3 regions of the Rhizobium viscosum genome follow, and region 1 is predicted to be linked to each of the others. Evidence: riboswitches for the same ligand, from Rfam matches in the RefSeq annotation. Region 1 holds a riboswitch; each other region holds the start of a gene.
The links. A riboswitch is a leader RNA that binds a small molecule or an ion and turns the genes downstream of it on or off. The one in region 1 is predicted to bind cobalamin.

Region 2: another riboswitch for cobalamin. It lies ahead of bluB (5,6-dimethylbenzimidazole synthase); the one in region 1 lies ahead of metE (5-methyltetrahydropteroyltriglutamate--homocysteine S-methyltransferase).
Region 3: another riboswitch for cobalamin. It lies ahead of cobU (bifunctional adenosylcobinamide kinase/adenosylcobinamide-phosphate guanylyltransferase); the one in region 1 lies ahead of metE (5-methyltetrahydropteroyltriglutamate--homocysteine S-methyltransferase).

The regions. Positions count from the first base shown of each region.
Region 1 covers NZ_JADBEC010000001.1:2,350,729-2,361,058, reverse strand. The annotation lists gene metE (5-methyltetrahydropteroyltriglutamate--homocysteine S-methyltransferase) at 1-1,995, opposite strand, end outside; cobalamin riboswitch at 2,103-2,308, opposite strand; gene H4W29_RS11660 (heavy metal translocating P-type ATPase) at 2,349-4,634, opposite strand; gene H4W29_RS11655 (MerR family transcriptional regulator) at 4,706-5,128, shown strand; gene H4W29_RS11650 (TIGR03862 family flavoprotein) at 5,167-6,378, shown strand; gene H4W29_RS11645 (P-loop nucleotide/nucleoside kinase family protein) at 6,635-7,108, shown strand; gene msrB (peptide-methionine (R)-S-oxide reductase MsrB) at 7,307-7,795, opposite strand; gene H4W29_RS11635 (helix-turn-helix domain-containing protein) at 8,207-9,166, shown strand; gene adh (aldehyde dehydrogenase) at 9,336-10,330, shown strand, end outside.
Region 2 covers NZ_JADBEC010000003.1:194,595-204,924, forward strand. The annotation lists gene H4W29_RS33015 (ATP-binding protein) at 1-1,671, opposite strand, end outside; gene H4W29_RS33020 (DUF1003 domain-containing protein) at 1,782-2,321, opposite strand; gene H4W29_RS33025 (hypothetical protein) at 2,320-2,517, shown strand; gene H4W29_RS33030 (NAD+ synthase) at 2,523-4,202, shown strand; gene H4W29_RS33035 (TolB family protein) at 4,230-5,063, shown strand; gene H4W29_RS33040 (3-deoxy-7-phosphoheptulonate synthase) at 5,574-6,641, opposite strand; cobalamin riboswitch at 7,071-7,262, shown strand; gene bluB (5,6-dimethylbenzimidazole synthase) at 7,305-8,006, shown strand; gene H4W29_RS33050 (MFS transporter) at 8,024-9,568, opposite strand; gene H4W29_RS33055 (LysR family transcriptional regulator) at 9,693-10,330, shown strand, end outside.
Region 3 covers NZ_JADBEC010000001.1:3,543,436-3,553,765, forward strand. The annotation lists gene H4W29_RS17380 (glycine betaine ABC transporter substrate-binding protein) at 1-327, opposite strand, end outside; gene H4W29_RS17385 (cobyric acid synthase) at 988-2,442, shown strand; gene H4W29_RS17390 (SDR family oxidoreductase) at 2,538-3,308, shown strand; gene H4W29_RS17395 (chloride channel protein) at 3,340-5,130, opposite strand; cobalamin riboswitch at 5,338-5,730, shown strand; gene cobU (bifunctional adenosylcobinamide kinase/adenosylcobinamide-phosphate guanylyltransferase) at 6,054-6,563, shown strand; gene cobW (cobalamin biosynthesis protein CobW) at 6,568-7,614, shown strand; gene cobN (cobaltochelatase subunit CobN) at 7,623-10,330, shown strand, end outside.

The sequences.
Region 1 (10,330 bases):
GATCTGGTTGAACTCCGAATAGCACATATGCGTATGGATCTGCGTTTCGTCCGCCACGCCGGAGGCGCACAGGCGAAAACTCTCGACCGCCCAGTCCAGATAGGTCTTCCAGTCGGCCTTGCGCAGCGGTAGGCCTTCTCGAAGGGCAGCTTCGTCGATCTGGATCATCGCCGCACCGGCCTTTTCGAGATCGAGCACCTCGTCGCGGATCGCCAACGCGATCTGCCGGCTGACATCGGCACGGGAAAGATCGTCGCGGACGAAGGACCAGTTCAGGATCGTCACCGGTCCGGTCAGCATGCCCTTGACCGGCTTCTCTGTCAGCGACTGCGCATAGCACCACCACTCGACCGTCATCGGCTTCGGCCGGGAGACGTCGCCGAAGATGATAGGCGGGCGCACATAACGGGAGCCATAGCTCTGCACCCAGGCATGCTGCGTGAAGGCGAAGCCGGAAAGCTGCTCGCCGAAATACTGCACCATGTCATTGCGTTCGAATTCGCCATGGACGAGTACGTCCAAGCCGATTTCCTCCTGCCAGCGGATTGCCGCTTCAGTCTCTTTTTTCAAAAAGGCATCATAATCCGCCTCGCTGATCGTCCCCTTGGTGAAAGCGGAGCGGGACTTTCGAACATCTGATGTCTGCGGGAAGGAGCCGATCGTCGTCGTCGGGAAGAGCGGCAGGCGAAGCTTGCGCTCCTGCAGGCCGGTCCTCTCGGCAAAACCGCTGCTCCGCGTCATCATCGTCTCATCGATTGCCGCGACCCGCTGCCTGACTTTGAGATCGTGCACACGTGGCGAAGCTGCGCGAGAGGTCACAGCCTCAGAGGCTGCAGCAATCGCTTGAGAAGCCCCGCCGGGACTGCCGAGTGCAGAGAGTTCATCAAGTTTCTGGGTGGCGAAAGCAAGCCACGACGTCAGCTCCTCATCCAACCCGGTTTCCAGATCCAGATCGATCGGCACATGCAGCAGCGAGCAGGACGGTGCGATCTGCAGCCGATCCGCACCGATGCGCTGAACGAGTGGCTCGATCTTTTTCAGGATCGCAGCAAGGTCCGCTTTCCAGATATTGCGTCCGTCGATGATGCCGAGCGACAGCGTCAGATCAGCTGGCGCTTCGAGAAGGACATCAATCTGCTGCGGAGCACGAACGAGATCGACATGCAGGCCGGAAACCGGCAACGAGAGCGCCGTCGGCAGGTTGTCGCCTATATTGCCGAAATAGGTGGCGAGCATGATCTTCAGGTTCGGCACCAGCTCATGCAGCGCGCGATAGACGTGCTTCAGCGCTGCCTGCTCTTCTCCTGAGAGATCAAGCACCAGGCATGGTTCGTCGATCTGCACCCAGTCGGCACCGGCTGCACTCAGTTCCGCAAGCACCCTCGCATAAACAGGCAACAGGCGTTCCAGCAGGGTGATCGGCGCAAAACCTTCCTCGGTTCCCTTGGCGAGCTTCAGGAAGGTGACCGGACCGAGGATGACCGGCCGTGTGTGGATTCCGAGCGTCTTCGCCTCGATGAAGGCATCGAGCGGCCTGTTTGCGGTCAGCGCGAAGGATTGATCGGGACCGAGTTCCGGCACCATGTAGTGATAGTTCGTGTCGAACCATTTCGTCATTTCCAGCGCTGGCACGCCATGCCCGTGATGGTGCTGATGGCCGCAATCGACATGCGCCTCTTCGCCGGTCGAGCCGCGCGCCATGGCGAAATAGGTATCAAGCGCAACAGGCCCGTCCTTCCAACCATAGGCCGAAGGTATGGCGCCGATCATGACAGTCGTGTCGAGCACGTGGTCATAGAACGAGAAATCATTGGAGGGGATGATATCGATCCCCTTCTCTTTCTGCAGGGCCCAGTTTTGCGCCCGCAGCCGCTTGCCGATATCGAGAAGCGCGCCGGCATCGGACTTGTCGGCCCAATAGCTTTCAAGTGCGAATTTGAGTTCACGATGCTTTCCGATCCTGGGAAAGCCGAGATTTGCAGTCTTGATGGTCATTTCCTTACCCCGAAGGTTATGGGCAAGGCTGCGGCGCAACGCATCGACGAGGTGCGGCCACAGAAGTGCCGTCTCGCGCAAAGCGGCACACCGGGACACCCCGCCCGTGGACGTTATCTATCGCGGCAGGTCTCCTGGCTTGCGGGTCTTCAACACCATCCAGTCTTCCCGGGCGTCTTCCCAGTGACGTCTTAGGACGGTGTCTCTCCGCTTACAGTTGCGGGGGCAGCTCCGGTCTTGGCGATGGCCGCACCGGATTCCCTCTTAGCTTGGGATCAATAGACCCCAAGAACCAACGATGCGGCAAGCATGCACCCGCCGCATCGTAACGTCAAGATGATATAAAGAAATCTTTATGTCTTTATCTGAAGAAGCCGAAGCGCATTCATCGTCACCAGCACCGTCGCACCCGTATCCGCAAGAATCGCCGGCCACAGGCCGGTAATGCCGGCAATGGTGGTAATAAGGAACACGGCCTTCAGCCCGAGAGCCATGGTGATGTTCTGCATGATATTGCGCATGGTCCGCTTCGAAAGCTCGATCATGCGCGCCACGTCGCCAACGCGCCCGTGCAGCACAGCCGCATCCGCCGTTTCCAGCGCCACGTCGGTGCCGCCGCCCATGGCGATGCCGACATCGGCAGCGGCAAGTGCCGGCGCATCATTGATGCCGTCGCCCACCTTGGCGACGAACAGACCTTCCTTCTTCAACTCGCCAACAATGCGCTGCTTGTCCTGCGGCAGGAGTTCGCCGCGCCAGTCGATGCCGAGATCGCCGGCAACGGCAGCCGCCGTGCGCTTGTTGTCGCCGGTCAGCATGATGGCGCGCACGCCAGCAGCTTTGAGTGTCGCAAGCCCGCTCTTTGCGTCTTCACGAGGCTCGTCACGCATGGCGATGAGACCGGCTGCAACACCATTGACGAGCAGTACCGAGACGCTCTTGCCCGCGCCGTTCAGCACCGCGACCTGCTCGTCCTGCTCCGCATTCAGCGCACCGCGCTCGCGCGCAGCCGGCGGCGACAGGAGATCGAGCGTTTCGCCCCCCACTTTGCCGGTCATGCCCTTACCAGGCAGCGCTTCGACTTCGAAAGCCGGCGGCACGGGCACGCTATCGGCCTTGGCCCGGTTGAGGATTGCAAGCGCCAACGGATGGCTGGAGCCCTGTTCGAGAACGGCAGCACGCGAAAGCACCTCTGCCTCAGTGCGTCCGTAGGAAATTATATCGGTGACCTGCGGCTTGCCCTCGGTCAACGTGCCTGTCTTGTCGAAAGCAACGGCTGTCACCTGGCCGAGCGATTCCAGAACCGCCCCGCCCTTCATCAGCAGACCGCGGCGCGCACCCGCCGAAAGCGAGGCGGCAATCGCCGCCGGCGTGGAAATGACCAGCGCACAGGGGCAGCCGATAAGAAGGATAGCGAGACCCTTGTAGACCCATTCACCCCATGCCCCACCCATCAGCAACGGCGGCAAAACAGCCACCAGAGCCGCCACGACGACCACACCAGGCGTATAATAGCGGGAGAAGCGATCGATGAAGCGCTCCGTCGGCGCCTTCGATTCCTGAGCCTCTTCTACCAGCTTGACGACGCGGGCAATCGTATTGTCCTTGGCAGCGGCTGTGACACGAACACGCAAGGCCGCATCGCCATTGACCGTGCCGGCAAAAACGGTCGCGCCCGTGCCCTTGCGCACCGGCGTACTTTCGCCCGTCACCGGCGCCTCGTCGATCGCGCTTTCACCGGACAGAATAGTGCCATCGGCGGAAATCCGGTCTCCCGGCCGTACAAGAATGACGGAACCGACCGCAAGCGTCTCGGCCGGCACTTCCTTAACCTCGCCGCCCGTCTCGAGCAGCGCATTCTTCGGCACCAGCGTCGTCAGCGACTGGATGCTGGCGCGCGCCTTGCCAGCGGCCACCCCTTCCAGCAATTCGCCGACGAGGAACAGGAAGACGACCGTCGCCGCCTCTTCCCCGGCATTGATGATGACGGCGCCGACAGCAGCAATCGTCATCAGCATTTCGATGGAGAAGGGCGTTCCGGAAAGAGCAGCCATGACCGCACGGCGTGCGATCGGCACCAGCCCGACCAGCATGGCGACAATGAAAGCAGAGGAGGCAATCGAGGGCACTAGATGGCCCACGACATAGGCAACGACGAGTGCAAGGCCTGAAAGGATCGTCAACCGGCCCTTCTTGCTCTGCCACCAGGGACCAGTCATCGGTCCATGATCATGGCCATGAAGGCCTTCGACTTCCTCGGCGCCGTGCTGATGCGCGTGACCGGAATGATCACGCGCATCATGATCGTGATCGTGGCCAGCGTGATCGTGATCATGGCCTTCGTGATCATGGTCGTGGTGATCGTGATCATGATGCGCATGATCATGGTCGGCCTTGCTCTCGCGAGCAGGTGCCTTGCCGGCGAGCGGAGCAACAGAATAGCCGAGGCCGGTCACCTTCTTCTCGATTGCCTTGAGATCGCTGCTGCCGTTATGGCGCACCGTCATCGTACCGGCCGTAACCGAAACGGAGACGTCCTCGACGCCATCCATACGCCTGACGGCCGTATCGATTTTCGTTGCGCAGGAGGCGCAATCCATGCCGCCAACCCGGTATCGTGCCTGTGCTGCTTCACCCATGATTTCGATCCTTGCTTGTAAGCAGTATCCTTCCTACATCCTCTAGCGACTAGAGGTGCAAGAGGAAAATCATGAAAAAGATCACGATCGGTGAAGCTGCCCGCCAGAGCGGCGTCAAGGTGCCGACGATCCGCTACTATGAAGGCATCGGCCTGCTGTCGGCGCCGAGCCGCAGCGAGGGCAACCAGCGCTCTTACGAGCCTGATGATCTCAACCGCCTCACCTTCATCCGCCACGCCCGCGAACTCGGCTTCGAGATCGACGCGATCCGCACGCTGCTTCAGCTTCAGGACGATCCGCACCAATCCTGTGCTTCCGCCGATGCCATCGCCAAGGCGCGCCTGATCGAGGTCGAGCAGCGCATCCGCAGCCTCAACGCCCTAAAGGCGGAACTGCAACAGATGGTCGAGGGCTGCGGCCATGGCCGCGTCGATCAATGCCGGGTCATCGAGGTGCTCGCCGACCACGGCAAGTGCGCGCATCCGCATCACTGAGGCTTGCACCGAAACGCGCCCCGCGCCAAGAAGGTGCAATGAACCAGAAGAAAATCGCGATCATCGGCGGCGGCCCCGCCGGCCTTTCGGCAGCCGAAATGCTGTCGGCAAGCGGCCATGCCGTTTCCGTCTACGACGCGATGCCAACCTTCGCCCGCAAATTTCTGCTCGCCGGCAAGTCCGGCCTCAACATCACCCATTCCGAAGATTACGAGCGCTTCGCCACCCGCTTCGGCGATGCCAATCCCCGGCTTCGCGCTGCCCTCGATGCCTTCACCCCGGCCGATATCCGCGCCTGGGCGGCCGGCCTCGGCACCGAAACCTTCGTCGGCTCCTCCGGCCGGGTCTTCCCCAATGTCATGAAGGCCTCGCCGCTGCTGCGCGCCTGGCTCGCCCGTCTGGAAGCCCGCGGGGTCAGTTTCTTCACCCGCCACCGCTGGATCGGTTTTGCCGAAAGCGGACATGTTTTCGAAACACCCGACGGCCGCAAGACCATTTCCTGCGACGCGACACTGCTTGCACTCGGCGGAGCCAGCTATCCGCGCCTTGGCTCGGATGCTGACTGGGTGCCGCTACTCTCCGATCGCGGCATAATGATCGCACCGTTTCAACCGGCCAATTGCGGCTTCGATGTCGCTTGGAGCGAGATCTTCCGCGATCGCTTCGCCGGAGAGCCGCTGAAATCCGTGACGGCAACATCACGCGCCGGGACATTTCCGGGCGAGTTCGTCATCAGCAAACACGGCATCGAAGGCAGCCTCGTCTATGCGCACTCGGCCGTCTTGCGGGACGACCTGCTGCAGAATGGCAAAGCAACCGTCGCGATCGACCTTGCTCCCGGCCGCACGCTGGATCGCCTGTCCCGTGATCTCGCCCGTCAGGATGCCAAGACAAGTTTCTCCAACCGCTTGCGCAAGGGAGCCGGCATCGACGGTGTAAAGGCAGCACTTCTGCGCGAGTTAGTGCCGGAGACCGATCGCAACGATCCGCACAAACTCGCCGCCGCCATCAAGGCCTTGCCTGTCCCATTGCTGCGCCCACGCCCCATCACCGAGGCCATATCCTCTGCCGGCGGCATCGCCTTCAGCGAAATCGACGAGACCTATATGCTGAAACATTTCCCCGGCACTTTTGCAGCCGGAGAGATGCTGGACTGGGAGGCGCCGACGGGCGGCTATCTGCTGACAGCTTGTTTCGCCACGGGCCAGGCTGCAGCGAAAGGCATCGAGGCCTGGCTCGGCCGAAGGTGAAGGCGAAAGCCTGCACGCCCGGATCGAAGAAATGGATCTCGAACCTGTGGTCACCGACCGGACCGGCTTCACGCAGACGACCTCACCTGTGAGCTCACCATCCGCTCCGTCTTGACCCCCGAGCAGCGCGATCCTACAAGATAGATTATGGCAACACACCTCTGATTGGCCGCGCCTTGCGGCATTGAGCGAAGCGCAGTCCTGCAAGACACCGCGGGACCACTTCCCTTGCCAAGCCAAAATCAGAGATTTTCCAATGCCCACGCTCTATCTCACTTGCGGTCTTCCCGGTTCGGGGAAGACGTCGCTCGCCAAGATAATCGAATATGAAGCATCTGCTCTGCGTCTGACCGGAGACGACTGGATGCACAAGCTTTACCCCGGCATCTCTACTCCGGAAGCCGAAACTGGTCCGTGCCGAGATAGAGTCGAGAGCCTACAATGGCAGATCGCCCTGCGTGCCATCAGGCTTCAGTGTAACGTTGTCGTGGATTGGGGAGTGTGGTCACGGGTAGAACGCGACACCTGCCGGCAGGAAGCTCGCGCAGCTGGTGCCCGCGTCGTCCTCTGCTTCCTCGACGTTCCCTTTGATGAGCTTTGGGACCGGGTCTCCCGGCGAAACGCCGAGCTTCCAGTCGGCACGTTCGATATCTCGCGGGCGGACCTGCTTAGGTGGTCGAAACTGTTCGAGCCGCCAACCGCCGAGGAGTTGGCGCTTTACGATCGATAAACACATCAAGCCATCACCGCCCTTAGATGAAACGCCACAGCGTCAGTGTGTTCTCAGATTGTCGAGCACCTAATTGAGATCGGCGTGGCGAAACGACCGCCGCCGACGCCTGCCCACGCCGAACGTCGCGAACTGCTGGGCTGCCGCAGCCATTCGCCGACTTCAAGAGATCGCCTCGGCATCGCAATAATCCGTCGATCAGGCAGAAGCCGCGTGGAAGGTCATGGCCACGCCGTTCATACAGTAGCGCAGGCCCGTCGGCTTCGGTCCGTCGTTGAAGACATGGCCGAGATGCCCACCGCAGCGGCCGCAATGAACGGCATCGCGCACCATGCCGAAGGACGCGTCGCGCGTCGTGCCGACGACCTTGTCGTCGAGCGGCGCCCAGAAGCTCGGCCAACCAGTACCGCTGTCGAATTTCGTGGTCGAGGAAAAGACCTCCTGATCACAGCCCGCACAGGCGAAATTGCCCTTGCGCTCTTCATGCAGCAACGGGCTTGTGAAGGGATATTCCGTTCCCTCCTGCCGCAGCACCGAATATTGATCCGGCGTCAGAAGCTTGCGCCACTCTTCGTCGGTATGGGTAACTGCGAAGCTCTCCTTCGCCATGGCGTGGCTGCCGAAACCGAAGCGCAGGCCAAAGGCGCCAAGTCCGGCAGCGGTCAGCAGCAATCGTCTGTTCATCATCGCTTTGCTCTCCTAGTCAGCAGCGGCGACAGATTCATCTCGTCTGGTAGACAACGCCGGCTGGGATTTATTCCCGGCATCCCGGTTTTTCTTTCACTATTGCCTACAAAGGGAACTACGAAGCCACGCAACGATCTGTTTCACTGTCGCGAGCGCAAACACTGAAATGTGAAGGCCGCGACATCAGGAGCCGGCGCCCGGCGGGCGCTATATCCATTGAAATACGGCGAGCCGGCAACCAGCTGGTCATATTATCGCGATCACGATGCTCAGGCGGACAGCGCAACTGTCTCAGGAATGCGACACTCGCCATCAGGCAAATTCCATCCGCGCAATCTGCCGTCATGCCGGCCTGATTGCAAAGCTGCCATATTTACATCAGAATATGCGCAAGTTCTGGGAGGAGCCTCAATGCACGAACAATCCGCGCATGCGGAGCATGTCTATACGTGCGCCCAGCAAAATTCCGCTGCGGCCAGCTCTCCAATCGTGGCTTCCTGGCGGCGCTGCATGACAATGTACCAGCTGGCACCGGAAGATAAGCGCGCGCCGCTACGCCTCACCGAGCAGGAATTCGGCCTGGCGCGGGAGCAATCCGAACAGTTGATCGCCGATGCCCGGGAGGAACTCGACCGCCTCTTTGCAACCGTCGGCAGGGCCGGCTGCTGCTTGCTGCTGACAGATCGCAACGGCATCGCGCTGGAACGCCGCGGCGCCGCCGGCAACGATAAGGAATTCCACGATCTCGGCCTCTGGACCGGTTCCGTCTGGACCGAAGCCAGCATCGGCACCAACGGTATCGGCACGGCACTCGCCGATGACCGCGCCGTCGCCGTTTTCCGTGACCAGCATTTCTATTGCTCGAACATCAAGCTGAGCTGCACCACGGCGCCGATCCGCGATCACCGCGGCCTGCTGGCCGCCGCGCTGGACATTTCTACCTGCCGCGACGACGTCAATGAAATGACGCTCAGCATCCTCTCGCAGGCCGTGCGCGATGCGGCGATGCGCATCGAGCTCAACCTCTTCCGTTCCGCCTTTGCAGGTGCCCGCTTCGTCATGGTGCCGGCCGGCGTCAATTCCGCCAACGCATTGCTCGCCGTCGACCGACATGACCTTGTCCTTGGCGCCACGCGGGCCGCCCGCCTTGCCCTCAAGCTTGACGACAGGCACATCGCAGCCGGCATTCCGGCCTCCGATGCGCTGCATGAAGGTCGGGTTTCGCAGGAAGAAGAGATGGCCGAAGCTGAGAAGGCGGCGCTGCTGCGCGCGCTCTCACGCACGCACGGCAATGTCTCCCAGGCCGCCGTTGCCCTCGGGATCAGCCGCGCTACACTGCACCGGAAGATGAAGAAGCTCGACCTGCACTGACATCGGGCTAGAGGTTCAATCACAATCTCGTGGTACCGCGGGAACCTGTCGCAACTCTGCGACACTGTGCGCTGCGGTATTGCGGAGCTACCCTGTTCCATCAGCCAAAAGCGACACAGATTTCCTCTCACCGGTTCGATCCGGAACCCGTTCATCAAGGGAGGATGACATGCTTCATCAGAAAATCGTCGAGTCACCGTACAAGCTGAGATACGGCAACTATATCGGCGGCGAATGGCGCGAGCCGATCGGCGGCAAATATTTCGACAACGTCACGCCCGTCACCGGCGGCAAGCTCTGCGAAATTCCGCGCTCGGATGAAAAGGACATCAACGCCGCGCTCGATGCCGCCCATGCCGCGAAGGAAAAATGGGGCCGCACTTCCACCACCGAGCGCTCCAACATCCTTATGAAGATCGCCCAGCGCATGGAAGACAAGCTGGAGCTTCTGGCGCAGGCCGAAACCTGGGACAACGGCAAGCCGATCCGCGAAACCATGGCGGCCGATATCCCGCTCGCCATCGACCACTTCCGCTATTTCGCCTCCTGCATCCGCGCACAGGAAGGCACGATCGGCGAAATCGACCATGATACCGTCGCCTATCACTTCCACGAACCCCTCGGCGTCGTCGGCCAGATCATTCCCTGGAACTTCCCGATCCTGATGGCAGCGTGGAAGCTGGCGCCGGCTCTCGCCGCCGGCAACTGCGTCGTCATCAAGCCGGCCGAACAGACCCCCGCCTCACTGTTGTTCTGGGCGGAAATCGTCGGCGATCTCCTGCCGCCCGGCGTGCTCAACATCGTCAATGGCTTTGGCCTCGAAGCCGGAAAGCCGCTCGCTTCCAGCCCGCGCATCGCCAAGATCGCCTTCACCGGCGAGACGACGACAGGCCGCCTCATCATGCAATATGCTAGCCAGAACCTCATTCCGGTCACGCTCGAGCTCGGCGGCAAGTCGCCCAACATCTTCTTTGCCGATGTGGCAGCTGAAGACGACGATTTCTTCGACAAGGCACTCGAAGGTTTCGCCATGTTCGCGCTGAACCAGGGCGAAGTCTGCACCTGCCCGAGCCGCGCTCTTATCCAGGAATCGATCTATGACCGCTTCATGGAACGGGCCGTCAAACGCGTTGAAGCCATCACGCAGGGCAACCCGCTCGACCC
Region 2 (10,330 bases), on a different contig from region 1:
CTTCATGCGGCTCTTTTCATCGAGGCCGGGGCGGGCATCGAGGAAGGTTATTGCATGGGTGAGGGCCGCCAGGCATTCGTCGAGCAGTGACAGGCGGAAGAAGAGCGGCAATGCGGCGACGGTCAGCCGCACGCCGAGCAGCGCATCGCCGCCAGATGGACCAAAGGCCCAGTCGAGGGCTGCGCGCAGGCCCGGCACCTGCTGGGCGAAATCATCAGGCCACTCCTCCGGCGGGGCGGCATAGAGGCCCTGCTCGGCGCTCTCGAGCGCGACAGAGAGCCAGGCGGAGAAGCGGGCCATGACATCGGGCAGTTCGCCCGAGGCGGCAAGCTTTTCGCCGGCATAGAGGCGGGTCGTATCGAGCAGGCGGTAGCGCGTTTCGTCGCTCGCAGTCTCGACCACGACCAGCGATTTGGCGACGAGCGCGGCCAGCAAATCCTCGGGTTCGGTGCCGGAGAGAACCGCGGCTACGGCCCTGCCGCTGAAGCGGCTGCGGAAGACGGAGAGTTCTCGCAGCGCCTGCTGCTCTTCCGGCGACAGGATGAGGTAGCTCCAGTCGAGCGTGGCGCGTAGTGTCTGGTGGCGGGGCAGGGCCGTGCGCCGGCCGCGGGTCAGCACGCGGAAGCAGTCGGAGAGCGAGCGGGAGAGGGCGGCGATGCCCATCGCCTCCAGCCGGCCGGCGGCAAGCTCGATTGCGAGCGCAATGCCATCGAGCCGCGTGCAGATATCGACGACGTCGGCGGCGTCCTCATCCGTCAGCTCGTAACCGCCGAGGCAGGCATCGGCGCGTTCGACGAAAAGCTGGACGGCGGGCGAGGCAAGGGCAGCCTCCGCTGTCACGGCGGATAAAGGCAGGTCTAGCGGCAGCAGGCGGTGGACACGTTCGCCTTCGGCGCGCAGCGGCTCGCGGCTGGTGGCGAGGATATGCAGATCGGGCGCTTCCGCCAGCAGATCTTCGGCGAGCTTGGCGATATCGGCCACTACATGCTCGCAGCTGTCGAGCACGAGCAGGAGATTGCATGACCGCAGATGGGCGGCGATGTCCGTTACGATATCGTCGCTGCGCGAGAGGATGCCGAGTGCAGACGCCACGACCGTCGGCACGAGATTACCTGTCGCGACTTCCGACAGGTCGATCCAGACGATTTCGCCCTCGAAGCTGCCGCGCGCGATCACGGCGCGGGCGACGGTGGATTTGCCGATGCCGCCAGGGCCGGCGATCGTTACCAGTCGGCCCTTGGTCAGCTGCCCGGTCACGGCTGCGATCGTCTGTTCGCGGCCGAAGATACGGGCGGGAAGGCGTTCGGGGCGGAATCTCTGGAGTGTGGGCCGAGGGGCGGGCGCTGCGCCATTGGCTCGGCGGTTAACCGGCGCGATGAAAGTATAGCCGCGGCCGGGCACATTGGCGATGAATTGCGGCTCGCGTTTGATGTCGCCCAGCGCCTTGCGCAGCGCCGAAACGTGAACGCGCAGATTGGCCTCGTCCACGAACGTATCCGGCCAGACCTGCTTGACGATCTCCGCATTGGTCTTCAGCTCGCCCGGATGATTGAGCAGAAACAGCAGGATATCGACGGCGCGGCTGCCGAGGGGCACGGCCGACCCTTCCCGCAACAGGCTGCGCCTGGCGGGCACTATCGAAAATGCACCGAACTGAAGCTCTTCTTCCAAGCATGCTCCCTGCGTGATGTCGGCAGGTTGGCCAAATGCCTGCGCCCTGTCAAATGAAACGCGATGACAGGGCTGGAATTGCGACGAGATTTCAGACGTTTAAGGTCGCGCTATTTTAGCGGCCCGCGCTCTGCGAGGATGGCGTTCAGGCGAGAGACATCCTCTCGCAGCGCAGTCAGTTCCGTCAGCACCCGCATATCGATCTTCTGGTGCAGCGACAGAACCTCAAGCTCGGCCTTCAGATTGACCTCGTAATCCTTGGCGGCCTCGAAACGATCGCGCTCGGCCTGACGGTTCTGCGACATCATGATGATCGGCGCCTGGATGGCCGCGAGCATGGAGAGGATCAGGTTCAGGAAGACGAAAGGATAGGGATCGAAGGCGCGGCTCAGCAGAATGACCGTGTTGATCAGGGTCCAGACAACGAGAAAAGCGAGGAAGGCGAGGATAAAGGACCATGAACCGCCGACGCGAGCGATGCCATCGGCCACCCGCTCGCCGAAGGACGCCTCAGCGGCAATTGCGGCGTTGACGTCGGTGGAGATGATCTTGCGTTCATGCGCCTTGGCGAGCACGCGCTTTTCGATATCGCCCAGTTCTTCGGCCGGCTTGCCGAAATGCAGGTGGACGAAATTCGGAAGATTAGACATGGCATTGTCCCGGGAATGGATCGAATTGGGGCGCAGTATTCCGCCGTTGCCGAAAATTGCAATGCGTATCGGCGTCGCGCAAGGCAAACAGAAGGATAGGCACAGTGACGAGGCTGCCGTTCATCAAATTTTCGCCGCAGATCGCTACGGCTTTCGAAGCGGCTTATTGCGGTGCACGAAGGGGCGGATTAAATGAATGACATGACACAGGAAAACGCTATCTCCCAGACCTTCAATATCGCCATCGCCCAGTTGAACCCCACTGTGGGCGATGTCGCCGGAAACCTTGCCAAGGTGCGTGAGGCGCGCACTGACGCGGCGCGGCAGGGCGCGCATCTCCTGATGATGACCGAGCTTTTCATCTCCGGTTACCCACCGGAAGATCTGGTGCTGAAGCCGGCCTTCATCCACGCCTGCTGGAAGGCAGTCGAAAGCCTTGCGGCCGACACCGCCGATGGCGGGCCGGGCATCGTCATCGGTTTCCCGCGCCAGGACGAGACGGGCCGCTACAATTCCATCGCCGTGCTCGACGGCGGCAAGGTCATCGCCGTCAGAGACAAGATCGACCTGCCGAATTACGGCGAGTTCGATGAGAAGCGCGTCTTCGACCAGGGCGCCATGCCGGGTCCGGTGAATTTTCGCGGCGTGCGCATCGGCATTCCGATCTGCGAGGATATCTGGGGCGATCTCGGCGTGTGCGAGACGCTTGCCGAAAGCGGCGCGGAAATCCTGCTCGTGCCGAACGGCTCGCCCTATTATCGCGGCAAAGTCGATATCCGTCATCAGGTGGTGCTGAAGCAGGTGATCGAAACCGGCTTGCCGATGGTCTATGCCGCCCAGCTCGGCGGCCAGGACGAGCTCGTCTTCGACGGCGCAAGCTTTGCCTTCAATGCCGACAAGTCGCTCGCCTTCCAGCTCAGCCAGTTCGAAACGGCATTGGCCGTGACCACCTGGAAGCGGACAGAAAAGGGCTGGCATTGCTCGCAAGGGCCGATGGCGCGCATCCCCGAGAGCGAGGAGGCCGACTACCGCGCCTGCCTGCTCGGTTTCCGCGACTATGTGAACAAGAACGGTTTCAAGAATGTCGTGCTCGGCCTCTCCGGCGGCATCGATTCGGCAATCTGCGCGGCGATTGCCGTCGATGCGCTCGGCGAGGAACGGGTGCGCACGGTGATGTTGCCCTACCGCTATACATCGGAAGATTCGTTCAAGGACGCCGCCGATTGCGCCAAAGCGCTTGGCTGCCGCTATGACATCGTTCCGATCGAAGAACCCGTCGCTGGCTTTTCATCCGCACTCTCGAATCTCTTCGAGGGCACAGACAGCGGCATCACTGAGGAAAACCTGCAGAGCCGCGCGCGCGGCGTCATCCTCATGGCGATCTCCAACAAGTTCGGCTCGATGGTGGTTACCACGGGCAACAAGTCGGAAATGTCGGTCGGTTATGCGACGCTCTACGGCGACATGAACGGCGGCTTCAACCCCATCAAGGACCTTTACAAGATGCAGGTCTATGCGCTGTCGCGCTGGCGCAACGAGAATGTGCCGCCGGATGCGCTCGGCCCTTCGGGGATAGTCATTCCGCAGAACATCATCGACAAGGCGCCGTCGGCCGAACTCCGCCCCGATCAGAAGGATCAGGATTCGCTGCCGCCTTATCCTGTTCTGGACGACATCCTCGAATGCCTTGTCGAGCGGGAAATGGGTGTCGAGGAGATCGTGGCGCGCGGCCATGATGTCGAGACGGTCCACCGCATCGAGCATCTGCTCTATCTCGCCGAATACAAGCGCCGCCAGTCGGCGCCGGGCGTGAAGATCACCAAGAAGAATTTTGGCCGCGACCGGCGCTACCCGATCACCAACCGGTTCCGGGATCGCTGAGGCGCCTCAAAAGTCTGGGAGGGATGAATGCGCAGCTCAGTTGAAATCTACAACGTGCGGCGGGGCGAGAGCCGCGTCGTCTGGCAGACGGAGGCGCTGGTGGAGGCGCCGAATTTCTCGCGCGACGGCGCCTATCTGCTGATCAATGGCGACGGGCTGCTCTATCGGCTGCGGCTCGATGGCAGCGATCTCGTCGAGCGGGTCGATACCGGTTTTGCCGTGCATTGCAACAATGACCATGGCATTTCGCCCGATGGCGAGGAGATCGTCATTTCCGACAAGACCGAGTTCGGCAAGTCGGCGATCTACATCCTGCCGATCGAGGGCGGCAAGCCGCGGCTGATCACCAAAAACCTGCCGTCCTACTGGCACGGCTGGTCGCCCGATGGGCGCGAGCTTGCCTATTGCGGCATCCGCAATGATCTCTTCGATATCTACACGATCTCGGTCGACGGCGGCGAGGAGAAGCGGCTGACGCATGGCGAGGGCCGCAATGACGGGCCGGACTGGTCGGCCGACGGGCAGTGGATCTATTTCAATTCCAGCCGCACCGGGCTGATGCAGATCTGGCGCATCCATCCCGATGGCACGGGTCTTGAGCAGGTGACATCGGACAATTACGGCAACTGGTTTGCGCATCCGTCGCCGAACAATGACAAGGTGCTGATCCTTTCCTACGATCCTGACGTCTTCGATCACCCGCGCGATCTCAACGTGCGCCTGCGGATGATGGACATGGATGGCGGCAACCTGACGGAATTGTTCGAACTCTTCGGCGGGCAGGGCACGATCAACGTGCCGAACTGGTCGCCGGATGGCGAGGAATTCGCTTTCGTGCGGTATTTTCCGGTGAAGTCTTAAGAGCGGCGCACCGCCATTTGATGAGTGAGCGGTGGGGAATAGCTTCGGACTGCAACTTAGCGTACGTCTACAGATTAAACACACAACATAATACAGCGCATCCGCGAGATAGGGCCTTGCGTAAAATTCATTTCATAAGAAAATCGATGATCATAATATCTATAATATACTTCGTATCTCTCTACATTTTAGCGAGAATACCGATGTCATATTACAGTATATATGAAGAGATTTCCGACGCTGCCGAATTAAGAGGCCCGTTGCGTGGAATGCTTCTAATCTCCCCGCAAGCTTACCCCTTATTTATATTGTCACTGTTAATGCTCGTCCTGAGAAAAAACGAGCGCGCCCTAAAAGAAGCGATGTGGCTCTGGACAGTGATATTTGTAATTGGTTCGGCGTGGACCGCTCTGTTCATCTACGCAATCGAAAACTCGTAGTTTCCTAAAACCCTCTATAGCAGATTGGGAACGGGCGGCGGGGTTTTCCCGCCGCGCTGAATGCGGCCACTCAGGCAGCGACGGCTGCCTTCCGGCGGTCGCGGACGGCCTTGGCGAGATCTTCGAGTACCTCGACGGACGTATCCCAACCGATGCAGCCATCGGTAATGGACTGGCCATAGACGAGCGGCTTGCCGGGGACGAGATCCTGGCGGCCGGCGACGAGATTGCTCTCGATCATCATGCCCTTGATATGGCTATTGCCGGCGACGATCTGGCCGGCGACGTCGTGGACGACCTTCGGCTGGTTCATCGGATCCTTGCCGCTGTTGGCGTGGCTGGCATCGATCAGCATGCGCGGGTCGACACCCAGCTTGGTTGCCTCGGCGATGACGGCCTGGACGTCGGCAGCTTCATAGTTGGGCCGCTTGCCGCCGCGCAGGATGATGTGGCAGTCCTCGTTGCCACGCGTGGAGGCAATCGCTGCCTGTCCGTCCTTGGTGACAGCCGGGAAATGATGCGGCTGGGAAGCGGCCATGATCGCGTCGAGCGCGACACGCGCGCCGCCATCCGTGCCGTTCTTGAAGCCGATCGGGCAGGAGAGACCCGAGGCGAGCTGGCGGTGGATCTGGCTTTCGGTCGTGCGCGCGCCGATGGCGCCGTAGCTGACGAGATCGGCGATGTACTGCGGCGTGATCGTATCGAGGAATTCGCAGCCGGCCGGCAGGCCCATGGCGTTGATGTCGAGCAGCAGACGGCGGGCGAGGCGCAGGCCTTCCTCGATACGGTAGCTGCCGTCGAGATGCGGGTCGTTCATCAGGCCCTTCCAGCCGACGGTGGTGCGGGGCTTTTCGAAATAGACGCGCATGACTATTTCGAGATCGCCGGACAGGCGTCGTCGCTGCTCGACGAGACGAGACGCATATTCGCGGGCGGCTGCCGGATCATGGATCGAGCAGGGGCCGATGACGACCAGCTGACGGTCGTCTTTACCGGTCAGGATATTGTGGATCGTGTCGCGCGTGCTGGTCACGGTGTGCGTGACCGCGCGGTCACGCGGGATTTCCTTGATAATATCGGCAGGCTTGGTCAGCGGGGTGATCTCGACGATGCGCAGATCATCAATAGTGTCAGTCACGGTATGCTCTCCTGTTTGGTCATACCGTGCGGAACAAAAAAGCCGCCAGGTAGACTAGCGGCTGTTCGGGTTGTCGTCGCGTTAGTTTCGGTTACGCACAGACCCGCATCCGCTGGAAGCAGCGGTACGAATAAAATCGCGATGCGTAAACGGACGAAATCGACATGCCGCCTATGTAGACATGCGAATTGGAATTGTCACGTGGAATCTGTGAGGAAAAATGACAGAGCTGTGAAGTTTTATCGGCTTTCGGCCAGGGCCTCTTCCGGTTCGGTCGCTTCGGCATGTCTGTTCCTGCGGCGTCGGGTCGTCGGCTCCTCACCGGCATTGGTGGGGCGTCGGTTGGATTCGGGTTTCGCTTTAGGACAGCGTTTTCAGCCTGTCCACGAAATGAATGTCGCATGCGGCTTGCGGCCATGCCGTTTCCGCGCCATAGATCGCCCGTCAGGTGCCTGCTGTCACAAGCGGGAGAATCGGGAATCCGGTGCAAGACCGGAACGTGCCCAACGCTGTAAGGCTGACGCTCGCCGTTTAAACTACGCCACTGGCTTTCCGGCCGGGAAGGCAACGGCGAGGCGGATGACGCCAAGTCAGAAGACCGGCCTGGCAAGATAGACCCAACCCGCGCGGACGGCGGGCGGTTGCGTTGTTGGGGATTTGACGATGCGACCCATTGATGATGCCGTTTGCCCGGCATCCAGCTTTTCTGCGGCCGAACGCGAGGCCGTCTATCACGCAATCATGACGCGGCGCGACGTGCGCAGCCAGTTCCTGCCCGATCCCTTGCCGGACGATCTGGTAACACGGCTTTTGACGGCGGCCCATCACGCTCCCTCGGTCGGCTTCATGCAGCCGTGGAATTTCATTCTGGTGAAAAGTGCCGAGGTGAGGGCGCGAGTGCGCGATGCATTCCTCAGGGCGAATGAGGAAGCGGCTCGCATGTTCGATGGCGAGCGGCAGGAAAAGTATCGTTCGCTGAAGCTCGAAGGCATTGTCCAGGCGCCGCTCGGCATCTGCGTGACCTGCGATCCGACCCGCAGCGGCAGCGTGGTGCTGGGGCGCACGCATAATCCGCGCATGGACAGCTATTCCACCGTCTGCGCCATCCAGAACCTGTGGCTCGCGGCCCGCGCCGAAGGCGTCGGCATCGGCTGGGTCAGCATCTTTCGCGAGGGCGACCTCAAGGAGATACTTGGCATTCCCGATCATATCGAAGTCGTCGCCTGGCTCTGCGCCGGCTTCGTCGACCGGCTCTACGAGGAGCCGGAACTGGCGGTCAAAGGCTGGCGGCAGCGGGTGGCGCTGGAAGAGCTGGTCTACCACGACGGCTGGGGACAGGTGGAAGGCGAGGCCGCGCCGGTTTGAGCCGGCGCGCGTGTGTGTCACTCGGCCGGCTGGGTGCTGCAATCCTTGGCGCAGGCCGGTGTCCTCCAATGGCCAAAGGTGAGGAAGCTTGCGGCGGCGAGAAGCCAGACGCCGATGGCGCCATAGAGCATGACACCGCCGAAGCCTGCGACCAGCGCATCATGCACCGTCTCGGCCGGAATGTCTGGCAGGGCAGTGATGTTGCCGGCGGAGATCCGTTCGGCAAGCAGGCGCAGGTCATCGGCATCCATCGCGTTCGGCAAGGCGCTCTTCAGATGGGAGAGCACGCCGCTGAACAGGATGAAGCCCATGACGGCGATGTTGATGGCGAGCGAGATCATCCGGGCGCTCATGTCAATGCCGGAGGCCATGCCAGCGCGATCGCTGGAGACGGCGCCCGTCGTCGTATTGGTGACCGGGGTGTTGGTGAAGCCAAGTCCGATGCCGGCAAGCAGCGCACCGGGCAGCATCGTCAGCCAGCTTGGCGCAGCGGCAGCACTGCCTGACTTCATCAGCAGGAAGCCGAGCCCGATGGTGAAAAGGCCGCCGGGAATGATGATGCCCGGCCGGTAGCGCAGCATAAGCCGTTCGGCCAGCGGCGGCACGACGAGCGTCGGCAGCGTATAGGCAAGCAAGGCGATGCCGGCGGTCACACTGCCATAGCCGAGACCGGCCTCATACCAGATGGGCAGATAGATCATGAAAGGCCAGAAGCTGATATTCATGGCAGCCGAGCCGATGATGGCACCCGAGAAGGCGCGAATGCCAAAGACCGAGACATCGAACATCGGTCGCGGATTCAGCCTTTCGGCAACGACGAAGGCGACGAGGCTTGCGGCGCCAAGTCCGATAGTGCCAAGCGCAGCGGGGCTCGCAAAACCGAGAGCTGGCCCCTGGGTGATGAAGAAGGCAAGGCAGAAGACCGCCAGCGAAAGGGTAGCGATGCCGGCGATATCGAGCCGTCCGGCTGCGGGATCGCGCGATTCCTGAATTCCCGTCAGCGCGAGAGCGACTGTCACGGCCGCCAGTACAGCATGGATGAGGAACACCCATTGCCAACCGGCCACCGCCACGATTCCGACGCCGACGATCGGGCCGAAGCCCAGGCCGATGCCGAAAATGATACCCCACCAGCCGAAGGCGATGCTGCGGGCGCGGCCCTCCTGGAATTGATGGGAGAGGACCGCTACCTGGCAGATCAACATGAAGCCGCCGCTCATTCCCTGCAGAAAACGAGCAACGATCAACAGCGAGACATCCTGCGCGAGTCCGGCAATCAGCGAGGTGAGGCCGAAGACGGCAATGCCGATCAGGAAGACGCGCTTGCGGCCGTAACGGTCGGCCAATGTGCCTGCGGCCATCAGCACCGTCGTAACGGCGATCGTATAGGCGTTCATGATCCATTGCAGGGCACTGAAATCGGCGTGAAGCACTTTTTCCAATGTGGGCAGGATTGCCGGCACGCTCGATATTTCGAGACCGAACATCAGCGAGGACAGACAGGCAGCCAGCAGCGCAATGATGCTGCGTGCACGAGAGGATGAAACGGAATCAGGGGGCATGCTTTGGCCTTTCGACGTTGAGGCGGACAACGTGACATCCGCTATGGTCCATTTGCGTCAGCATAGGCAGGACTTGATCATTACAGAATTGGATGATCACATATTTCAGACACAACAAATTCGAATGATTGGTTTCACCATGCTCGATGTCGATTCCGTTCAGGCCTTTGTGGCGATCGCCGACAACAAGAGTTTCACCCGTGCTGCCAACGAACTCGGCAGCACGCAAGGAGCGATCAGCGTCAAGCTGAAGCGGCTGGAGGAGCGGCTCGGCCACCGGCTGATCGAACGCACGCCGCGGCTGGTGCGGCTCTCGGCGCAAGGGGCAGTGTTTCTACAGGCCGCACGGGAATTCCTCGAAGCCCATGACCGGGCCGTTGCGGCGCTTTCCTCGTCGCGCCGCCATTTCACGATCGGCATTGCCGCGCATGTAGCAGGGCCGGAGGTTCCGACACTGCTTGCGCGCCTCAACGCCCATGATCCGGGTCTGACGATCGAGGTGCGGATCGATAATTCCTGCACCCTGCTTGCCGCCTTCGATCGCGGCGAACTGGATGCGGCGATCATCCGCCGAGACGAAGACCGGCGCGACGGCGAGGTTCTGGGGCCCGAGCATTTCGGCTGGTTCGCCACGCCGCAATTCGAGTATCGCCGCGGCGAGCCGTTGCGTCTTGCAGCACTCTCGCCAACTTGCGGAGTACGGGCTGTCTGCACCCGCGCGCTCGATGCAGCCGGCATCCCCTGGACCGAAGTCTTCCTCGG
Region 3 (10,330 bases), 1.2 Mb from region 1:
AAGAATTTCGGCGCCCTTGACCAGCCGGCCGGCGCTGATGGCGGCATCGAGCTGCGGCTTGACCGCCTTCACCCAGAATTCCGAGGCGATATCGGGCGTGCCGGTGCCATCCATGGAAGCGAAGGTCGGCAGCGTATCGCCATCGACGATGGTGACGGAGCAGCCGTAGCCCTTTTCCAGGATGAATTTGTCGAAGCTCGCTGCAATGGCGGCAGAGCCCCATCTCATCTCGGCGATCGAGACGTTGCCGCAGCCGGCAGCTTGCGCCTCCGCAATTCCGGCATAAAAACAGACCGCAAGGATGAATGACGAGAAAAATGTCTTCATTATACGTTCCCCGAAATTTTTATGTGATCGAACGCGCATGCACCGGGCAATTAGCCGACAAATCTTTTCGCCGCTGCAGGTGCTAATCGCCCGAGAATATGGCTTCACCGGGTTTTTCCTGTGTGCGGCGCCGTTCGTCTGGTTTTCCGGCGGCTCGTCGCTGGCCATTTCTGTCGATGGCTTACTATGAGCAAACCTACGGATTTGCTGCAAGAAATCAACTCTCCTTTCCGTGTTGTATCTGTAACTAAATTATTGAATTCGAAGAATTTATGCCCGCAGTTCATGAAGCTGCGGCTTGGAGTGCGATTGACGGAAATGCACGCTCGCGGCGAGGGTGAAAGCGGTTCCAAGTGAGTGAAAATCGGAAAAGTTCAAAAAAAGTCGAATTTTGCCTCCGGTTGGGCCTTCAATAACCATCCGGTAAGAATGTGCCGTTATCTGTTGTGACGCGGCGGGGGACAACCGCTGCTTTTCCGGATCAGGTGCTGCGTCCCGGAAAAAGCGAGCTTCATTGTGTAATGATGAAGGCGTCAGCGTTTTATGGCAAACCGCGTAGGGTTTATGGCCCGATCGCGGTTTTCGCGTTTCTGGCCCTCTGTTGACCGCGTGTCCACCCGCATTGTAGGCCTGCCGGAAATACTTCACGGATAGGCGCCAATGACCAAATCCATCATGCTGCAGGGAACCGGCTCGGATGTCGGCAAGACGGTGCTGGTGGCGGGGCTTTGCCGGCTGGCGGCCAATCGCGGCTTGAGGGTGCGGCCCTTCAAGCCGCAGAACATGTCGAACAATGCGGCGGTTTCCGACGATGGCGGCGAGATCGGCCGGGCGCAGTGGCTGCAGTCGCTTGCGGCCCGTACGCCATCATCGATGCATATGAACCCGGTGCTCTTGAAGCCGCAGTCGGAAAACGGCAGCCAGATCATCGTGCAGGGCAGGGTGTTCGGGCAGGCGAAGGGGCGCGACTATCAGCGGCTGAAGCCGCAGCTCATCTCTTCCGTGCTGGAGAGTTTCGCCAAGGTGTCCGAGGGTGCCGACCTCGTCATCGTCGAGGGGGCGGGGTCACCCGCCGAAATCAATCTCAGGGCCGGCGATATCGCCAATATGGGCTTTGCGACGCGGGCGAACGTTCCTGTCGTTCTCGTCGGCGATATCGATCGTGGCGGCGTGATCGCCTCGCTTGTCGGCACGCATGCAATCCTTTCCGAAGACGACCGCAAGATGATCTCGGGTTACATCATCAACAAGTTCCGCGGCGATGTAAGCCTGTTCGACGACGGCATTACATCCATCGGGCAGTTCACCGGCTGGCCCTGCTTCGGCGTCGTGCCCTGGCTGAAGCCGGCCGGACGGCTGCCCGCAGAGGATTCCGTCGTTCTGGAGCGGCTAGCCAAAAGCGAGCGAGGGGCGCTGAAGATCGCCGTGCCGGTGCTGCCGCGCATTGCCAATTTCGACGATCTCGATCCGCTACGGGCCGAGCCTGATGTCGAGCTCGTCTTCGTGCGCGCCGGCGAGCGGCTGCCAGCCGATGCAGCGCTCATCATCCTGCCGGGCTCGAAATCCACCATATCGGATCTCGCCGATCTCAGGGCGCAGGGATGGGACCGCGACCTTGCCGCCCATATGCGCCGCGGCGGCCGGGTGATCGGCATTTGCGGCGGCTACCAGATGCTCGGCCACAGGGTGTATGACCCGCTCGGCATCGAAGGTACGACGACAGAGATCGAAGGGCTTGGCCTGCTCGATGTCGAGACGGAGATGGCGCCGGAGAAGACGGTGCGCAACAGCGCTGCCCATTCAGCGGAATATGATGTGCCGCTATCAGGCTATCAGATCCACCTCGGCGTCACGCAAGGGGCCGATTGCGAACGGCCGGCGGCGATCGTCGACGGCTTGGCCGATGGGGCGGTTTCGGCCGACGGCCGGATCATGGGCACCTATCTGCACGGCCTCTTCGGCAGTGACGCTTACCGCGCCCGGCTGCTTCAAAGTTTTGGCCTCTCAGGCGAGGGCGGTAACTACCGCGAGAGCGTCGATCGGGCGCTCGACGAGGTCGCAGGCGGCCTGGAACAACATCTCGACCCGCGCTGGCTTGCAGGGCTGCTCGGCTAGGCCTGCGTTCATCGGCACCGCTCCGCTATTGCAAAATTAGTTGACTGAGTCCATTAATTATTGTTGCAACGCACCCAGTCGAGAGCGATGAAACCATGAGCATATTGGATAGATTTTCACTTGCGGGCCAGGTGGCGCTCGTGACCGGCGGCGGCCGCGGCCTGGGCTTCGAGATGGCACATGCACTTGCCGAGGCCGGCGCGCATGTCATCGTTACCGGGCGCACGGCGGCGACGCTGGAAGATGCCGTAAGGACCGTCCGCGCCGCCGGCGGCACGGCGCAGGCCGCCGCATTCGACATTGCCGACCGAGAGGCCCAGCGTGCGCTGATGGCCGACATCGAAAAGATCCATGGCCGTCTCGATATCCTGATTAACAATGTCGGCGCCCGCGACAGGCGGCCGCTGGCCGAATTCGACGACGATGCCATCATCGAATTGCTGCGCACCGATCTGGCCGCTGCGATAACGCTTTCGCGCGACGCAACCGTGCTGATGAAGCGGCGCAATTACGGCCGCCTGATTGCCGTGACCTCGATCAGCGGCCATGTCGTCATGCCCGGCGACTGCGTCTATCCGGCGGCCAAGCAGGGCCTGACCGGCCTGATGCGTGCCATGGCGGTCGAGTTCGGCCCACACGGCATCACCAGCAACGCGATTGCGCCCGGCTGGTTCGCCACCGAGACGAACGCGGCGATGGCTGCGAACGAGGAATTGATGCCCTTCGTGCGCCAGCGCATCCCCGTCCAGCGCTGGGGCCGCCCGGATGAGATTGCCGGCGCGGCGCTGTTTCTTGCAAGCGGTGCCGCCTCCTTCGTCAACGGACACATCCTGACCGTCGACGGTGGCATGACGGTCAGGATGTGAGCGGAGATTCTTGCGGCGTGCGGCAAAAGCCTCAGATCTCGCCTGAGACCTCGCGGCGGCGGCGGTCGAGTTCTTCGCTGTAGCGGCGCAGCGTGTGGCTTTCGCTAAGCTGGCCGATCACCTTGCGCTCGATGAGGTTGTTGACGACGGCGAGCGCTTCGCTTTCCGTCTTGTCGAAGATCGCGGCCGCCTGTTTGGCGTTCATCTGTGGCTGCAGGAAGTCGTTTTTATAGCGAATGAAATCGCCAAGATTCTGGGCTTCGTCCTGCGCGCTGGTGGGGTTGGCGTAGATTTCCGGCACGAGCACGAGGCCGGCATATTTGTCACCCTCATCGACGAGGATGACGCGCTGCGTCGAGCCGATGGGGAAAGCCTCCTTGAAGGCGTCCATCGTTATTCCAAGTTTTGCGGTCTTCACGTCTGATCGCATCAGCTTGTCTACGGTCAGGTTGCGGATCCAGCCGACATCATGGGCGCTGCGGATGCTTTCGCCGCGCAGGTGAAAGCGCCATGTGGCGAAGGAGTAGCCGAAGGTGGTGCGCACCACGAGCGAGGAGGTGATGACGGCGGCGAGCACCAGGGCGGTGATCGGGAAGTCGCCGGTAATCTCCAGCGCCAGGAAGGTCATGGTCAGCGGCCCGCCGATGACGGCGACGGCGAGCGAACTCATGCCGACCACGGCATAGATCACGGGCGTCAGCGTCGCATCGGCGAAATAGGGGGCGGAATAGGCAAACAGCTTGCCGAGCAGGGCACCCATGAAGAGCGATGCGAAGAACAGGCCGCCCCTGAAGCCGGAGCCGATGGAGACGGCTGATGCCACCGACTTCAGAAGGAAGAGGCCGATCAGCGCGGGAATGGTGATCTCATGGGCGAGGTTGAGATGCAGCGCGCCGTGACCGGCGGCAAGGACCTGCGGCGAGACCAGCGCCAGCAAGCCGACGACCAGGCCGCCGAGCGCCGGGCGAAAGGGCAGCGCGATGGAGCTCTTGCGCGCCAGTTCCTCGACGAAGGAGACGCCCTGCATGATGAGGATGCCGATGCCGGCGCAGAAGGCGCCGAGGGCGATCGCCGGGACGTAGTCGGCGGGCTGGACAGCGCCGAAGCTGCCGACATCGATGATGAAATCGCTGCCGGAGAGCAGTCGGGCGACCAGGGTAGCGACGAGGGCTGCGACGACGACAGGCGTCAGCGAAATGATGGTGTAGGTGCCGATGATCAGCTCGAAGGCATAGAAGGCACCGGTCAGCGGCGCATTGAAGGCGGCGGCGATGGCGCCGGCCGCGCCGCAGCCGACGAGGACGCGCATGTCGGAGCGGCGCAGCTGAAGCTTCAGGCCGAATTTCGAGGCGATGCCGGCTGCGAGCTGCGTATAGCCGGCCTCCAGTCCGACGGATGCGCCGAAACCGTTGGAAACGAGATTCTGGATGGCGACGAGGATGCTGTCGGTCAGCGACAGGCGGCCGCCATGCAGGGCATTGGCCTCGATCGGGTCGACCATCGGCTTCTTGCGCCATTTGGCGAGGATGAAGATCAAGAGGCCGAGCAGCATGCCGCCGGCAACCGGGGCGGTCATCAGCAGGAACTTGCTGTCGATCTCAGAGGCGCTGAGCCTCGTCGTGCCGTCTATGCCGAAGATCAGGCTGTGCATCTCTTCCGAGACATAGCTCATGGCGGTGACCGCAAGCCCCGATACGATGCCGACAAGCGCGCCGGCAAAGACCATGCCCATTTCGCTGTGGCGGATGAGCGCGCGCATGCGTCCCGGATCAAAGACGGTGCCAAGAGGGCCGAGGCGGCGAATATCCATTCGGGAGAGCATCATGGGGAAACTAGGCGGCAGGAATGAGGGTCAAGGGCGGAGCCGGCATCCGCATGAGCGGCAATTGCGGCAAAATACCGACTGGCCCGTAAAGTTTTTGTGACGTAAGCCTTTGATTAAAGACGATAATATCGGTAGTGTAAGTCGAGATGAACATGGGCGGGACGCTGCGCGGCAATTGACATGGGGGTTGCACGCGCCTAACCATGAATCCACATAATGGATGGTTCCGGATCGGCTAACGCCTTCCGGATGAAAAGGGAATGTGACGGGGCGGACCCAAGCCGGGCGCCTTTATCACAGCCGACCCCGCGACTGTAGAGCAGTAAGGGTCTTCCATCCGGCATTTTAACCGCCGCGCCGACGGTTTTGCATTCTGCAAGCGGGCAAGGCGGACAAGTGCCGGAAAAGCCACTGGAAATGCATCGTGATCAGCCGGGGCAGGACGCCTCTAATTCTACGAATCGTCCGCCTTTTCACGAGATGCAGCCGGGAAGGCGAGGCAGATCCGCTGGCACGATCAGGGGCGACCGTAACGGGTCGCCCCGGTCGGGGCCGTTAGCTGCGAGCCAGGAGACCTGCCGTCCGTGCCGGGCATAATGCCCAATCTGGGCGTTTTGCCCGCTGCCAGCACGGAGGTTGTCTTGGCTGAAGGATTTGATTCAGCGCTGCCTCCGGTGGTGCGATATAGTGGCGACGGCAGTGCGGTGCTTTTGGCCTCGTGCGTCGAGTATGTGGTACCCCCCTCTGTCCTGCCGGACATCTCCCCCACAAGGGGGGAGATTGAATCGCGGCGACGATCTCCCCAAACAATTGATGTAAGGCGATGGTCTCGCCTCTTGCCGATCTCCCCCCCTTGTGGGGGAGATGTCCGGCAGGACAGAGGGGGGTACCACACCCTCCGCTGCAAGAGGCGTCTGCGCATGACCACCACCCTCATCCTCGGCGGCGCCCGTTCCGGCAAATCCCGCTTTGCCGAAAATCTCATCACCACAAGCGGCCTCGAGCGCCATTACATCGCCACCGGCCGCGCCTGGGACGACGAGATGCAGGCGCGCATCAATCAGCACAGAGCCGATCGCGGCCCATCCTGGGCCACGCATGAGGAACCGCTCGATCTCGCCGAGCGCCTTGCCGCCATTGACGCGGAGGGCAGAGCAATCCTCGTCGATTGCCTGACGCTGTGGCTCACCAATCTGATGATGGAGGGGCGCGATATCGCCGCCCAGTCCGCCGCCCTTGCTGCCTTTCTGCCTGACGCAAAGGCGCGACTCGTCATCGTTTCCAATGAAGTCGGCCTCGGCATCGTGCCTGAGAACCGTATGGCACGCGAGTTTCGCGACCATGCCGGTCGGCTGCACCAAATGATCGCGGCAACTGCCGACGATGTCTATTTTATCGCGGCAGGCCTGCCGCTGAAAATGAAGGGTTAGTTCGATGCAGCAGAAAATTCCCGCAACCGTCATCACCGGCTTTCTCGGCGCCGGCAAGACGACCATGATCCGCAACCTGCTCACCAATGCTGGCGGCAAGAAGATCGCACTCATCATCAACGAGTTTGGCGATCTCGGTGTGGATGGCGACGTGCTGAAGGGCTGCGGCGCGGAAAACTGCACCGAGGATGACATCATCGAGCTCACCAATGGCTGCATCTGCTGCACGGTGGCCGACGATTTCATTCCGACCATGACCAAGCTTCTGGAGCGCGATCAGCGCCCCGACCATATCGTCATCGAGACCTCGGGCCTTGCCCTGCCGCAGCCGCTGGTCGCGGCCTTCAATTGGCCGGATATCAGAAGCGAAGTCACCGTCGATGGCGTCATCACCGTGGTCGACAGCGCCGCTGTCGCCGCAGGGCGTTTTGCCGATGACCACGATGCCGTCGATGCGCGTCGCGTCGAGGATGCATCGCTCGATCATGAAAGCCCGATCGAGGAGCTTTTCGAGGATCAGCTGACCTGTGCCGATCTCATAGTGCTCAACAAGACCGATCTCATTGATGCTGACGGCCTCGGCCGCGTGAAGAGCGAAGTCGCTTCGCGCATCGCCCGCAAGCCTGTCATGATCGAAGCGAAGAACGGCGAGGTGCCGGCAAGCGTGCTGCTCGGCCTCGGCATCGGCACGGAGGACGATATCGGCAACCGCAAGTCCCATCACGAGTTGGAGCATGAGGACGGCGAGCCGCATGATCACGACGAGTTCGACAGTTTCGTCGTCGAGCTCGGTGCGATCGCCGATACGGCCGCATTCGTCGAGAAGCTGAAGGGCATTATTGCCGAGCATGATGTGCTGCGCCTCAAGGGCTTCATCGATGTCTCGGGTAAGCCGATGCGCCTGCAGCTGCAGGCCGTGGGCGCCCGCATCGACCAGTATTTCGATCGCGCCTGGGCGCCGGGTGAAGCGCGCAGCACGCGCCTCGTCGTCATCGGCCTGCACGAGATGGATCAGGACGCGGTGCGCAAGGCGATCGAAGCGCTCGTCTGAGGTAAACAATGCATCTGCTTCTCGCTCAACAGGGAACGATCAGCGATGGCGACGAGGCGATCGACCTCGGCCAGTCGCCGGGCGATATCCTGTTCCTGTCGGCCGCCGATACCGAGCTTGCGGCGATTGCCGCGGCTCATGCCGGCGGGGCGATGGGGTATTCGCTGCGGCTTGCCAGCCTGATGAGCCTGAAGCATCCGATGTCGGTCGATACATACGTCGAACGCACGGCGCGGCATGCGAAGCTGATCATCGTGCGGGCGCTCGGCGGGGCGAGCTATTTCCACTATGTGCTGGAGGCGCTGCATGCAGTTGCAGCGCGGAATGGTGTGCTGATTGCGGTGCTGCCGGGGGATTCCAAACCGGATGCGGGGCTGACGCCGTTTTCGAATGTGGCGCTGGAGGATCTGAATGCGCTGTGGGCGTATCTGATCGAGGGCGGCGACGCGAATGCGCGGGGTTTTCTGGCCTATGCGGCGGCGATGCTCTCGGGCGAGGAGAAGCCAGCGCCGGCTGCACCGCTGATGAAGGCGGGGATCTGGTGGCCGGGGCGGGGGCTGGTTGGCGTTGATGAGTGGCGGCGGCTTATCTCCGCTTCGCCCTCTTCGGCTGTTGAGGATGTAGCACCCCCCTCTGTCCTGCCGGACATCTCCCCCACAAGGGGGGAGATCGACAAGCGGCAAGACCACCGCTCTACATCTGTTGTTTGGGGAGAAGCTCGCGGCGATTCAATCTCCCCCCTTGTGGGGGAGATGTCCGGCAGGACAGAGGGGGGTATTGCACACTCGACGGCCGAGGGTGCAACCGTCCGCCCAACTGTCGCCATCGCCTTCTACCGTGCCCTGGTGCAGAGCGGCGAAACCCGCCCCGTCGAAGCCTTGATCGAAGCTTTGCAGGCGCAAGGCCTACGCCCATTGCCGGTCTTCGCCTACAGCCTCAAGGATCCCGTCTCCAAGGGCATCCTTGAAACCATTTTCGCCGATCTCAAACCCGACGTCGTCATCAACACGACAGGCTTTGCCGTCTCTGCACCCGGCGCCGATCGCGAGCCGACCGTGCTGGAAACGAATGACGCGATCGTACTGCAGGCCATCTTTTCCGCTTCGTCGCGGGAGGCCTGGGCCGCCTCGTCGCAGGGGCTCTCGGCCCGCGATCTCGGCATGAATGTCGCGTTGCCGGAGGTGGATGGCAGGGTGCTGTCGCGCGCCGTCTCCTTCAAGGCTGCCGCCCGCTATGATGCCGCGGTCGAGGCCAATATCGTCTCCAGCGAGCCGGATGCCGGGCGCATGGCCTATGTGGCATCGCTTGCCGTCAACTGGGCGCGGCTGCGGCAGATGCCGGCGGCGAACAGGCGGGTTGCGCTCGTCATGGCGAATTATCCGAACCGTGACGGACGGCTCGGCAATGGCGTCGGCCTCGATACGCCGGCCGGCACGATCGAGGTGATGCGGGCGATGGAGAAGGCCGGTTATCCGGTCGCCGATATCCCTGATGATGGCGATGTGCTGATGCGGCACCTGATGGCGGGGCCGACCAATTCCGGCTTCGATGGCAAGGTCGTGCGCGAGACGCTTTCCCTGAATCGATATAAGGATTTCCTGGAATCTCTTCCTGCTCAGATTCAGGATGAAGTCAGCGCGCGCTGGGGTGCGCCGGAGGCCGATCCCTATGTCCGCGGTGGCGCTTTCGCGCTGCCTTTCGCCCGGTTCGGCGAGTTGCTGATCGGTATTCAGCCGGCACGCGGCTATAATATCGATCCGAAGGAAAGTTATCACTCGCCCGATCTCGTGCCGCCGCACGGCTATCTCGCCTTCTACGCTTTCCTGCGCGAGGAATTCGGCGCGCAGGCAGTGATCCACATGGGCAAGCACGGCAATCTGGAATGGCTGCCGGGCAAGGCGCTGGCGCTGTCGGAAGCCTGTTATCCCGAAGCGATCCTCGGGCCGCTGCCGCATCTCTATCCCTTTATCGTCAACGATCCAGGCGAGGGCACGCAGGCCAAGCGCCGCACTGCCGCCGTCATCATCGATCATCTGACGCCGCCTTTGACGCGGGCCGAGAGCTACGGGCCGCTCAAGGATCTGGAGGCGCTGGTCGATGAATATTACGAGGCGTCGGGTGGCGATCCCAGGCGTATCCGGTTGCTGTCGCGGCAGATCCTCGATCTCGTTGCCGATATCGGGCTGGATCGGGATGCGGGGATTGCAAAGGGTGAGAGCGAAGGCGAGGCGTTGAAGAAGCTCGATGCCTATTTGTGCGATCTCAAGGAGATGCAGATCCGCGACGGCCTGCATGTGTTCGGGGTGTCGCCGGAAGGGCGGTTGCTGACCGATCTCACCGTGGCGCTGGCGCGGGTGCCTCGCGGGTTGGGTGAAGGTGGGGATGCGAGTTTGCAGCGGGCGATTGCGGGGGATGCTGGGTTGGGTGTTGTGCTTGTGGCACCCCCCTCTGTCCTGCCGGACATCTCCCCCACAAGGGGGGAGATTGAATCGCGGGACCGGTTTCCCCAAACAACTGATGTGGGGCGACGATCTGGCCCCTTGTCGATCTCCCCCCCTGTGGGGGAGATGTCCGGCAGGACAGAGGGGGGTAACTCCACCTTCGACCCTCTCGATTGCGACATGGCCGCCACTTGGACTGGTCCATGTCCACCAATCCTAGGAGACCTCCTAGACGCCTCCTGGCGCACCAATGGCGACACCGTCGAGCGTATCGA